3 regions of the Vreelandella arctica genome follow, and region 3 is predicted to be linked to each of the others. Evidence: predicted binding sites of a transcription regulator. Region 3 holds the regulator's gene; each other region holds the start of a gene.
The links. The regulator sigma-54, encoded in region 3, starts transcription at its own class of promoters, with help from an activator protein. The targets are predictions, from matches to a motif close to TGGCACNNNNNTTGCTNT.
Positions count from the first base shown of each region.

Region 1 (4,204 bases), on a different contig from region 3:
CTTACATGACTGGGGCAGTCTCGGCAGTGGTAGTGTACTTCCTGTTCAGTTTTGCACTTGATCTCGCCTTGCCGCTGGGTCTGTTGTCATTCCTGGAGATGAACTAATGGAAACTCTAGGTTATTTGATGGATGGTTTTGGCGTTGCTCTGCAGCCCCATAACCTAATGTTCGCCTTGCTGGGTGCTTTTCTAGGCACCTTGATCGGCGCCTTGCCGGGATTAGGCCCAGCCAATGGTGTGGCCATCCTGATTCCGCTAGCGTTCAGTTTGGGGCTCGCACCAGAAACTGCCCTGATTATGCTGACCTCCGTGTATGCGGGTGCCATGTACGGTGGGCGTATTTCATCGATTCTGTTGAATATTCCCGGCGATGAACCGGCCATGATGACCTGCCTTGACGGGTATCCTATGGCCCAGAAGGGCAAGGCTTCCGAGGCACTGGCAATCTCTGCCGTAGCCTCCTTTATCGGTAGTCTAATCGCCACTATTGGTTTGATTCTGCTGGCGCCACTGCTGGCTAATTTCGCCCTGACGTTCGGTCCGGCAGAATATTTCGCGCTCTTCCTGCTGGCGTTCGCTACCTTAGGCGGCATCACCGGCAAAAACCCTATCAAAACGGTAGTCGCCGCCAGTATTGGCCTAATGATCGCCACGGTGGGTATCGACAATACCGGCGTGCAGCGCTACACCTTCGGGGTGCTCGAACTTTTTGAAGGCGTGGACTTCATCATTGCTATCGTCGGTCTGTTTGCCATTTCCGAACTGCTGTTCTTTATTGAGGAGCGCGCAGGCGGTGGTAAGGAGAAGATGAAGGTCAACAAACTTTCGCTCTCATGGAAAGATATCCGCGAAATTCTACCCACCAGTTTCCGTGGCGGGGTGCTGGGGTTTGTTGCCGGTGTGCTACCGGGCGCCGGTGCTTCGTTGGGTAGCTTCATCAGCTATACCCTTGAAAAACGTGTGTTGGGTAAGAAAGGCTATTTTGGACAAGGCGACCCGCGTGGTGTGGCTGCTCCCGAAGCTGGCAACAACGCCGCTTCGAGCGGTGCTTTGGTTCCCATGCTAACCCTGGGTGTGCCGGGTAGTGGTACTACCGCAGTACTCTTAGCGTTGTTGATTTCGCTCAATATCACCCCTGGGCCATTGATGTTCACCCAGAATGCCGACATCGTCTGGGGCGTGATCGCAGCGCTATTGATCGGTAACTTTTTGCTGCTGATCCTTAACATTCCGTTGGTGGGCATCTTCGTCAAGCTGCTGTCCGTGCCGCCGATGTACTTGCTGCCGATCGTCACGATGATTGCCTTCGTGGGTATCTACTCGATCAGTAACACCATCTTTGACCTCTACTTCATGGTGGCCTTTGGGGTGGGTGGTTATGTCCTGCGCAAGCTTGAGATTCCGCTGGTGCCAGTGATTCTTGGCTTGTTGCTGGGGCCTGAGATGGAGAAGAACCTGCGCCATGCCATGGATATCTCCGACGGTGACTGGATGATTCTTTGGGATAGCGGTCTGGCTATCGGCCTTTGGGTCTTTGCTGGATTGGGCTTGATCTTGCCTTATATTGTGGGACCTCTCCTGCGTCGAGGGATGAAGGGGGCAACGCCTACGTCAGGCTCGCCTGAAAGCGATTAATACTTAGAGAAGTCATCTTGAGCAACGGGGCGCCGACGAAAGTCGGCGCCCCGTTTTTATTAGTATTACCTCTGAAAGATGGACAGGCTCTTTTTCTACTGTTTTTTGTAACTAAAGAGTAAGTATTAAGTTTCTAAATTGTATATGACTAGTCTAAGTACCGAGTTGGTGCAGTGTTTCTTATTGGTGCATTGTTAAGGTGCTTCAACAACAACTTTGCGCTTCATATTGGTGCGTTTGATGATAATTAGGAATATTTTAAGATATCTAAGTGGCTGATTAGTTAAGTATAAGTGAACGTTGTGCCAATCTGGCGCATCCCTTGCAAGTATTAATGGCTAGTGGACGTATTGGGGGAGCTAACACAACAACCCCAAGTGCGAAGCCAACCATCAAGCCCCAATCATAAGGGGTGCAAGGAGATTAACAATGAACACTCTCAAACGCTCGACACACCCGCAACGATTCCTTTCAAGTGGCCGTTTCGCGACCGCTTTATTCACCGCCGCCATCATGGGTGCCAGCACCCAGGCCATCGCTCAAGACGATGACCCGATTAAAGTCGGTATCCTGCACTCCCTCTCCGGCACCATGGCGATTAGCGAAACTGTCCTTAAAGACACAGTCGAAATGCTTATTGAGCAGCAGAACGAAGCCGGTGGTTTGCTGGGCCGTCAGTTAGAAGCCGTGGTGGTTGACCCAGCGTCCAACTGGCCGCTGTTTGCCGAACGTGCCCGGGAGCTACTAGACCAGGAAGAAGTGGACGTGATTTTCGGCAACTGGACGTCGGTTTCGCGTAAATCGGTACTACCCGTCGTAGAGGAACTTAACGGTTTGCTGTTCTACCCGGTGCAGTATGAAGGCGAAGAGTCGTCAGAAAACGTCTTTTACACCGGCGCGGCACCTAACCAGCAGGCGATTCCTGCGGTTGAGTATTTGATCAATGAAGTGGGTATTGAGCGCTTTGCGCTGGTCGGTACCGACTATGTCTACCCGCGCACCACCAACCGTATCCTCGAAGCGTTCCTCAAGGATGAACACGGCATCGCGGATGAGGACATCATGGTCAACTACACGCCTTTCGGTCATTCCGATTGGCAGAACATCGTGGCCGAAATTCGCCGTTTCGGTGAAGAGGGCAAGCCGACTGCGGTGATCTCGACAGTGAACGGCGACGCCAACGTACCGTTTTACACCGAGCTTTCCAACCAGGGCATCGACGCTGCCGATATTCCGGTCATCGCCTTCTCGGTAGGTGAGCAGGAGCTTACCGGTATCGATACCGGGCCGCTGGTGGGCCACCTGGCGGCATGGAACTACTTCATGAGCGTCGATAACGATGACAACTACGACTTTATCGATGCCTGGATTGAGTACACCGGCGACGATATGGCGGTGACCAACGACCCGATGGAAGCACACTACATTGGTTTCAACATGTGGGCCGAAGCGGTTCGCAAAGCGGGCACCACGGACGTCGATACCGTTAAAGACGCCATTATCGGTGTGACCGTGCCTAACCTCTCCGGCGGCTATGCGGCGATGATGCCCAACCACCACATCACCAAGCCGGTGCTGATCGGTGAGATTCAGGACAACGGCCAGTTCGACATCGTGTGGCAGACGCCCTCTACCGTGGCAGGCGATGCCTGGTCGGACTACCTGCCTGGCTCGCGTGACCTGATTGCCGATTGGCGCAAGCCGATGGAGTGCGGCAACTTTAACGTCGTGAACGGCTCGTGCGGTGGCAGCACCGCAGCAGAAGAAGCCGAAGCGGCACTCGCTGAGTAAAACATAACCCCCTTGCCGCGCCGTGATTTTAATAGTTGGCGCGGCAAGGAGCACGCTATCTTTCCCTCTTAGATAACCAAAGGAAGAACCCCATGAGGCGTTTCCTTTCCTTGGCGTTGCTCTGCTTCCTGCTGTTGGGTGTCACCCTTACCGCGCAGGCACAATCAACAGACGCCGCCAGCAGCGCTGACAACGACAGTGCTGCAATTGAGCTTTTAGAAGCACTGGACGTTGAGTCCTACACCGCCAAAGGCGAAGCCATTACCGCGATTTTGCAAAGCGACGATGAGCGCGCACGAGACTGGCTGCAGGCCTTACTGGATGGCCGCTTACAGCGCACCGAAGACGGCCGCTTTGTCCTGGTATTGGAAAACCGCGGCCGCGACTGGCCGGTGGCCGATGTACTGACCGGCGAAGCGCTGGGCGAGATGTCCCGTCGTGATCTGGAGCGTATCGGCATCAACAACAACCTGCGCAATCAACTGCGCAGTGCCATCGCGGTCGTTGACCTCTACTCGCCTAATGTGGAGCGCCGCCGTACCTCGGCCGAGCGGCTGTTAGGTGAAGTAGATGGTGAGCTGGTGCCCACCCTCGACGACTTGATCGAACAGGAAGAGGACGAGCAGGTGCGCTACCGGCTAACTCAGGCCGTGGCGATCTACCGCGCTGAAGCGGGTGAAATGGCTGGGGTTGAAGCGCTGGACGGCAGTCTTCACCCCCGCTCTCGCGTGGCGTTGAGCCGGGCAGCCAATAGCGATGATCCCGTTGTCGCCAATG
Region 1 is NZ_JBANSN010000009.1:149,563-153,766, forward strand. Features, by position in the region: gene V8L70_RS10810 (tripartite tricarboxylate transporter TctB family protein) at 1-107, shown strand, start outside; gene V8L70_RS10815 (tripartite tricarboxylate transporter permease) at 107-1,636, shown strand; gene urtA (urea ABC transporter substrate-binding protein) at 2,066-3,427, shown strand; gene urtB (urea ABC transporter permease subunit UrtB) at 3,520-4,204, shown strand, end outside.
Region 1: urtA (urea ABC transporter substrate-binding protein) is a predicted target of sigma-54. The motif match lies at 1,948-1,965, and genes of this name have one in related genera.

Region 2 (4,204 bases), on a different contig from region 3:
GTGGTCTGAGCGCAGTCGAAGCAGAAACTTCAATGCCCTTTCCAGAATGCCCATTTCATGTAGCTTGGGGACTGGCCCGTGAAACTCCATGAAGCTCATGCCTAAATTGAAACGCAGTGAATAATCCGCTCGCTGCGTGGCCATGCCAGCCCCCATGACTAAAGTTTCGTCACGCTCTTCAAGGAGAATGAACTCGCCTTGAGCTTGGCGGGTGATGTATTCCATAGGATCCATAGGCAGGGTACTTGTGTCCCCGAAGGTGAAAGTATCATCAATATTCAGAGGACGATTGATCCAGTGCCATTGGCTACCGCTCTTCTCCAGAGTGAAATGCTCCGGGAAATCGCGCGAATACGATTCCATTAATAGCTCAAGCAAATCCCACTGAGCCTCCATCATGTGTGGCAGAGCTGAGTAGTGGACGCCCGGCTGAGCATCAAGTGTCTGTGCACGGTGGTGGCATTCCGAGATGTAATGTTCGTCAATGTCGAATTGAGCTCGGAGTGCACCAGTGCCGGAAGGGACATGGGGCTCGACGTTCATCGAGTACATATACTGATCTTCTGGATATGGAAAGGGCAAGCGCAGAACCGCCTCGCGGCTATTCTTGTAAGTATGGTTCGAGGCTTGATCGGCATAGGTCTCGATCGGCTTGAATACAGTCATCTTGTTTTTCTCCTGTTAGAGGTCTACGACCAGACGGCTACAATTAGCCCGAGATACGCAAGGCATAAACTTACGCTTGCTGAGTTTGTCTTCCTCGCTGAGCCAGTCGTCGCGGTGATCCAGTTCGCCTTCGATTTCCAGCACATTGGCTTCGCAATAACCACAGGCACCACCACGGCACAGGTAAGGCAATTTGTAGCCGGCCTGTTCTGCAGCCTCGAGCAGTGATTGTTCGGAAGGCACTTCGATGGTCACCCCCTGTCGCGCGAGGGTGACGCTGAAGGGTTGTCCAGTAGACCCTTGCTCGACGAAGCGTTCGAAGTGGATGTGGCTGTTAGTCCAGCCCAAGTCATGAGCCCTTTCAATGGTTTGCTCTATCATGCCATCTGGGCCGCATACATAGACGTGACTACCCAGCGGGCGCTCGGCAAGGAGGTCATGTATATCCATGGGCCCATCCTGCCCCTGAATATAAAGATGGACACGCTTGCCATATCGAGCCTGCAGCTCCAGGCCAAGAGCTGAGTGCTCCGGGCCTCTTACAGCCAAATGCAGTTCAAAGGAAGCCTGCTTAAGTTGCAGCTCTTCCAACTGCGAATACACCGGGGTAATCCCAACGCCACCCGCAATGAATAGGTGATGTCGAGCATGCTTGGCCAGCGGGAATAGGTTTGCCGGGTGCATGATTTCCAACAAGTCGCCTTCACAAACTTTGTCGTGCAGCCACTGAGAGCCACCTCGGCTTTCAGGTGCCCGGCGCACGGCGATTTGATAGGCACTGGAATCGTAGGGTGAATTCATTAATGAGTAAGCGTTGCGATAAGTCTTGTCACCATCCTGGAGAACCACGACCACATGGCTACCGCCGGAAAAGGCTGGCAAATGCTTATCGTCAGGATCGATAAGGGTAAAGCGCTTAATCTCAGGCGTGAGACACTCAATGCGGGTAACGCGGACACTTATAGTGCCGTTTTGATTATTCATGTATCAAGCTCCTCTGAATCTGGTAGTTCGCCCGGGACTTCACCGTCAGCCTTAACGCCTTGGAAAGCGGCTAGCCTTCGTGAATAGTGATCGCGTACCACAAGATCAAACTGACAGCCGGGGCAAGTGAACACCCGATAAGTCACGTTTTCGGTATAGGTATCGCAGTGGACGCACCAAACTCTTCGCACAAGAGTACCGCTGTGCTCACGCAAAACTTCATCGGGGGTCAGGTCGACGGCATTGGCCGCTTGCATAGCAGTGCCTATGAAGCTCTCCGAACCGCTTAAGTAGAGTCGGGTGCCCATATGAGCCTCATTCAGTTTCTGCGCCAGGGCTTCCATCAACGCTTGGTTGCTGGCGAAAACTTCAAGGCCGTTAGTTTCTGTCTCTTGCAGTGCTTGCAAATGGCTATGACCCGAGAATGTCTCCGTAGAGTAGAAAAAGGTGCTTTGTTGGCGTTGTGTGGGCGACATTTCTGCGTACAGTCGCAGCATTGCCTCACCACCGCTGCCTTGACCTGCGATCAGGTGGCTCGTACCACTGGACATTGGGCTCAGACGGTCATAGACCGGACGGCTTTTGATACCGGTAATAAGCATCGTGATATACCTCTTAAGCCGTTACCGCATAAGTGTTGCGGCAACAATGAAGTTCGGTTCTCAAACTGCTGCAAGATAAAAAGCATAATTCGTGACATATTACATATGAGTTTATATGTTTTATTTTATGACCACTTTAATGCGTTTTTAACAAGCCGGAGACTTTTATTTGATTAAGTAAGTGAACATAAAAGAGTAAGGTTCGCACCTAATTGGTGCCAGACGCACCATTTCAGTGCTTAAACATCACATGACGTACGCAGGTGTAATCTTCCAATCCGTACATCGACATGTCTTTGCCAAAGCCGGACTGCTTCATACCGCCGTGCGGCATTTCACTCACTAACATGAAGTGAGTGTTGACCCACGTACAGCCGTACTGCAGCCTCGAGGCCAAACGGTTGGCACGGCCAATATCCTTGGTCCATATTGAAGAGGCTAAACCGTAATCCGAGTCGTTGGCGTAGGCCAAGGCCTGCGCTTCATCGCTGAAGCGCGTTATGCTGACGACGGGTCCGAATACTTCACGCTGTACAATTTCATCTTCCTGGCGAGCATCAGCTAGCACAGTCGGCTCGAAAAAGAAGCCTGCTCCCTCGACTCGCTTACCGCCAGTCACTACACGGATGTGAGGCAAGGCTTTAGCGCGTTCGACAAAGCCTTCTACACGCTGTAGATGATCAAAGGTAATCAGTGGGCCCAATTCAGTCTCGGGATCATCCTGCAGACCATGGCGCAGAGTGGCCACTGCCTCACCGAGCTTGCTGACGAAAGCGTCGTAAACGCCATCTTGAACGTACAGGCGGCAAGCCGCAGTGCAGTCCTGGCCGGCATTGTAGAAACCGAAAGCACGGATACCTTCGACGGCGTCATCTATGTCGGCGTCATCGAAGATCAGTACAGGGGCTTTTCCACCCAGCTCCATGTGGGTACGCTTCACGCTGCTGGCTGTACTGGCAATGATCTTTGACCCGGTAGCGATAGAGCCAGTCAATGAGACCATGCGCACCTTGGGATGATTAACTAGCGGCTCTCCTACACTAGGGCCGCATCCAGAAAGAATGTTTACTACACCGGCAGGAAAGAGGTCGACCATGAGCCGCGCCAGTTCCAAAGCAGTTAGCGGGGTTTGCTCGGATGGTTTGAGCACTACGCAGTTACCAGCAGCTAGGGCGGGGGCTAGTTTCCAAGCGAGCATCATTAATGGGTAATTCCAAGGCGCGATAGATGCGACTACTCCAAGCGGATCGCGACGGATCATTGAGGTGTGCCCTGGCAGGTACTCACCACCAGCAGAGCCCGTCAAGCAACGACTAGCACCAGCGAAGTAGCGGAACACATCGGCGATAGCTGGGATCTCATCGTCAAGGGTTGCTTGGAAAGGTTTGCCGCAGTTCTGGGACTCTAAACGCGCCAAGCTCTCCGCCTTAGCTTCTATACGTTCTGCTAACGTTAGTAGCAATCGGGCGCGATCCTTGGGTGGCGTCTGCGACCAGCTTTCGAAAGCTTGATCCGCTGCGATTACAGCAGCGTCAACCTGCTCTTTGCTAGCCTCAGGGATTTTCACCAACACTGTACCCTCTGAAGGATTGTACACAGCGTACGGACTGCCCAGCCCTTCTACTAACTGCCCGTTAATCAGCATTTGGGTTTGCATGATGCATTCCTAGGTTATTATTGCCAGAAGGACAGCTGGTGGTTGATAGCACACCAGTGACCGCAAAACTAAATCATTTAAAACTATATCTTAATTTTTTTACATTTTACAACTGTCCTGTCAATGAAAATTTTAGATAGAAAAAGGCAATGAGATGGATGGATTGATAGCCAATGTTTTCCTATAAGATAATAAACTAGGTTTTTTGACCAAAGCCTTAGATAAGCCTTAGAAATGCTTCAATAGGAAGAGGAAATGACCGCGCAGGATATTACCCGCAATACCGCGTTTATCA
Region 2 is NZ_JBANSN010000005.1:15,303-19,506, reverse strand. Features, by position in the region: gene V8L70_RS05790 (heme-dependent oxidative N-demethylase family protein) at 1-552, opposite strand, end outside; gene V8L70_RS05785 (PDR/VanB family oxidoreductase) at 682-1,650, opposite strand; gene V8L70_RS05780 (dimethylamine monooxygenase subunit DmmA family protein) at 1,647-2,252, opposite strand; gene V8L70_RS05775 (gamma-aminobutyraldehyde dehydrogenase) at 2,485-3,909, opposite strand; gene V8L70_RS05770 (FadR/GntR family transcriptional regulator) at 4,165-4,204, shown strand, end outside.
Region 2: V8L70_RS05780 (dimethylamine monooxygenase subunit DmmA family protein) is a predicted target of sigma-54. The motif match lies at 2,332-2,349, and genes of this name have one in related genera.

Region 3 (4,204 bases):
ATGATAATGTGCGCGGCACACACCCCCCGGCCACGCAACCTTAAGAGGAGCCGCCATGAAAGCCATTATTTATACAGCCCTTTTCTCCACCACTCTTTTTGCCCTCACGATGCCGTTATCGGCACTGGCCCAAACGTCACAACAAGCCCCTGTAGAAGTGGAAGCTGACCGTTTAGATCTCGACCAGCGGGCCGGCACCGCCGTTTACACCGGGGATGTAGATATTCGCCAAGGCGAAATGCAGTTGCGAGGCGAGCGTGTTGAGATCGAACGCAACGAGGCTGGCGAACTATCGAAAGCGACATCCACCGGTGAACGCGCCTACCTGCGTCATCAAGTGGAGGGCCAAGATGGTCCCACTGAAGGCTGGGCTCGACGGATTATTTATCACGTCGCTGAGCGCCGCGTAGAGCTGATTGACCAAGCCGAGCTGATCCAGCTAGAAGACACGTTCACCGGCGGGCGCCTTGAGTATTTTATTGACCGTGAAGTGATTCAAGCACGCTCTGACGTTGACGGCAGCGAGCCCCAGCGCATACGTATGACCCTTCAGCCTGAACAATAGGGAGCAAAGCTGTGGCAACTGCTGACACCGCGCCGATCAAAACCCTCTATGCCCACCATTTGGCTAAAAGCTACAAACGCCGCCGAGTGGTTAAAGACATCAATTTGGAGATCTGCCAAGGCAGCATTGTCGGCCTACTGGGCCCCAACGGCGCGGGTAAAACCACCTCGTTCTATATGATTGTCGGGCTAGTCAAATCCGACGCGGGCAAAGTGGGTATCGACGATGTGGATTTAACCCGCGCCCCCATGCACGAACGTGCAGCGGCAGGGATTGGCTACCTACCTCAAGAGGCGTCTATTTTTCGCAAGCTCTCGGTTGCCGATAATATTATGGCGATACTCGAGACCCGTAAAGAGCTTAACCGTAGCGACCGCGAACAGCGCCTTGAAGCGCTACTCGAAGACTTCCACATTACCCATATTCGCGACAACCTGGGGATGAGCCTTTCGGGTGGCGAGCGTCGGCGTGTAGAAATAGCCCGCTCGCTAGCCACTGAGCCCGCCTTTATTTTGCTCGATGAGCCTTTTGCAGGCGTTGATCCCATCTCGGTAGGTGAGATCAAAACCATCATTCGCGCGCTGAAGCAGCGCCATATTGGCGTACTGATTACCGACCACAACGTACGTGAAACCCTGGATATTTGCGACATCGCCTATATCGTTGGGGATGGGCAAATCATTGCCAGCGGTTCACCCAGTGCCATTCTCGATAATCAGAAGGTCAGAGACGTATATCTGGGTGCTGATTTTCGCCTCTAAACTGATCAGCGGCGCCTACAATCACTGCCTGCCCATAAACCTATTTTTTGGTTCTGTAAATAGCGCTCTGCAACAACTTTACTACCAATGGCATGTTTATTGCACTTGCAACCGATACTCTCTCGCACTAGGGTGAAGCTTTCCGATTAACGCGTGGTTCTCAGATGGTCATGAAAGCTTCTCTACAACTGCGTATTGGCACACAGCTGACCATGACTCCTCAGCTGCAGCAGGCGATTGCCCTATTACAACTCTCTACGCTGGATCTGAGGCAAGAAATTCAGCAGGCCTTGGATGCCAATCCCATGCTTGAGCAAGAGGATGAATTCAGCGAACAGGCTGTCAGCGAGCCTAAAGAGGAGGAGTGGTCAGAGAGCATACCCACTGAACTGTCGGTAGATAGCGACTGGTCAGATACCTATCAAGATTCAAACAGCCTGGGCGGCAACAGCAGTGAAGGCCCAGATTTTGAGCGCCAAGCCGCCGGACAAAGCCTTCATGGTCACCTGCTTTGGCAGCTTGCCATGACGGATTTCAGTGTTCGTGAACAGCTCGTTGCAGAGAGCTTAATCGACGCACTGGATGCCAACGGCTACTTGACCCAACCGCTCAATGATATTCGTGAAGGCCTACGCGCCCAGGGAATTGACGGGCTTAGCCAGCGCGAAGTAGAAACGATTCTGCTCAAACTCCAGCAGTTTGAACCGACCGGCATCTTTGCTCGCGATCTGCGCGAATGTTTGATGCTGCAACTCGCAGCCCTCCCGGACGACACACCGCTACTCGTCCCCGCTCGCCGCTTAGTGCGCCAGTTTCTTGAAGCGCTGGGTAAAGACGACATACGCCTACTCAAGCGCCGCTTAGGGCTCGACGACGAGCAGTTGACCGATGTCATTCAACTGATACGCAGCCTCGACCCACGCCCCGGTAGCGCCTACGGTGACACCGCCGACAGCTATGTGACGCCCGACCTGGTAGTTCGCCATAACCACGAAGGCTGGCACCTAGAGCTCAACCCAGAAGCCTTGCCGCGGCTGCGCATTCAGCCCGATTATGCCAGTTTGATAAAGCGTGCGGACAAAAGCCAGGACAACCAGTTTCTTAAAGAGCACCTCCAAGAAGCGCGCTGGCTAATCAAAAGCCTCTCCAGCCGTAACGATACGCTGCTGCGCGTGGGTCGCGAAATTATCACCCGGCAAATTGGCTTTTTAGAGCACGGCGAAGAAGCCATGAAACCGCTGATATTGGCTGACATAGCAGAAGCCGTGGAGATGCACGAATCAACGATTTCACGGGTCACCACGCAAAAATATATCCATACGCCCCGTGGTGTGTTTGAACTTAAATACTTTTTCTCAAGCCAAGTGAGCGGCCAAGATGGCGACAGCCACTCCAGCACCGCTATTCGCGCCAGGCTCAAAAAACTTATTCAGGAAGAACCGCCGGGCAAACCGCTTTCTGACAGCCGCTTAGTCACGCTACTGGATGAAGGCGGCATTCAAGTAGCGCGTCGTACAGTGGCTAAATATCGTGAAGCCATGGGCATCCTCTCGTCCAGCGAACGACGTCGTCTTCGCTAGCACTCGTCAACGATTAAGGGAAACTCTCGACAAGGGCTTTGCAACGCGGCAAAAAGGGTTACAATCGAAGTACAGTCCGATGGATAAGGAGTACGTCAATGCAAGTAAATATCACTGGTCATCACGTAGATCTGACTGACGCCTTGCGTGACTATGTCAACGAAAAGCTTGAACGTGTAGAGCGCCATTACGACAACATAACCACGGTGCAAGTCACCTTATCAGTGGAGAAAGAGCGCCAACAGGCCGCCTGCACACTGCACGCCGCAGGTGCTGATTTACATGCGGAAGCCCTCGACAGTGATATGTACGCCGCTATCGACGCCCTAGCGGATAAAATCGATCGACAACTCGTTAAACATAAGGAAAAAGCACAAGCCCGCGCCCAAGGCGCAGGTGTGCGTTAATTCAATGACGTTGGAAACCATACTCCCCCCGGAACGCGTTCTGTTCGACGTGCCCGGGGGCAGCAAAAAAAGGGTGCTGGAATTTTTCAGCACCTTTATCGCACAAAATACGCCCAGCCTGGACAGCCAAGAAGTGTTTAGCCGGTTAATCGGTCGAGAACGCTTAGGCAGCACCGGTATCGGCAATGGCGTGGCTATCCCACACGCACGCAGCCCGCACTGTTCGGCGCCTATCGCTGGTTTTTTAAAACTGTCAGAAGCGATTGATTTCGACGCCATTGATGGCGACCCAGTTGATCTGGTGTTTGTCCTACTTGTACCCGAAGAGGCAGACGACACGCACCTATCCCTACTCGGCCAGGTAGCGACCATCATGAATGATGCGGATACTCGCCACCAGCTGCGCAAGGCAGGCAGTCAGCGCGAGCTGCTTGAGCTTATTACCGCCAAAATGCGTGAGCATTCAACGTCCTAAGTCGTTAACGCCAATTTAAGTTGTGAAAGCCAACTAATGGTATTTTACACGCTAAGTTGATGCTTCGCCCACCACCCCCAATGCAGCTTGATCTAAGCAAAGCGAGACTCTATGCAACTGGTGATCATTAGCGGCCGCTCCGGGTCAGGTAAATCTATCGCCTTACAAGCGCTGGAGGATCTTGGCTACTACGCCATTGATAACCTGCCCGCCATGCTGCTCGGGTCGTTGGTGGATCAATTACGCGATCAGGGCGACCGCGCTCATTTGGCGGTCAGTATTGATGCGCGTAACTTACCTGGCGCACTGGAACGTCTGCCCACGTTATTAGAGGAACTGTGCCAGCGTAAGATTGATTTTCAAGTTATTTACCTGACCACCGATGCCCGCATCCTGCTTGAACGTTACTCCGCTAC
Region 3 is NZ_JBANSN010000008.1:179,462-183,665, forward strand. Features, by position in the region: gene lptC (LPS export ABC transporter periplasmic protein LptC) at 1-44, shown strand, start outside; gene lptA (lipopolysaccharide transport periplasmic protein LptA) at 56-565, shown strand; gene lptB (LPS export ABC transporter ATP-binding protein) at 577-1,326, shown strand; gene V8L70_RS09950 (RNA polymerase factor sigma-54) at 1,491-2,906, shown strand; gene hpf (ribosome hibernation-promoting factor, HPF/YfiA family) at 3,005-3,313, shown strand; gene V8L70_RS09960 (PTS sugar transporter subunit IIA) at 3,318-3,788, shown strand; gene rapZ (RNase adapter RapZ) at 3,900-4,204, shown strand, end outside.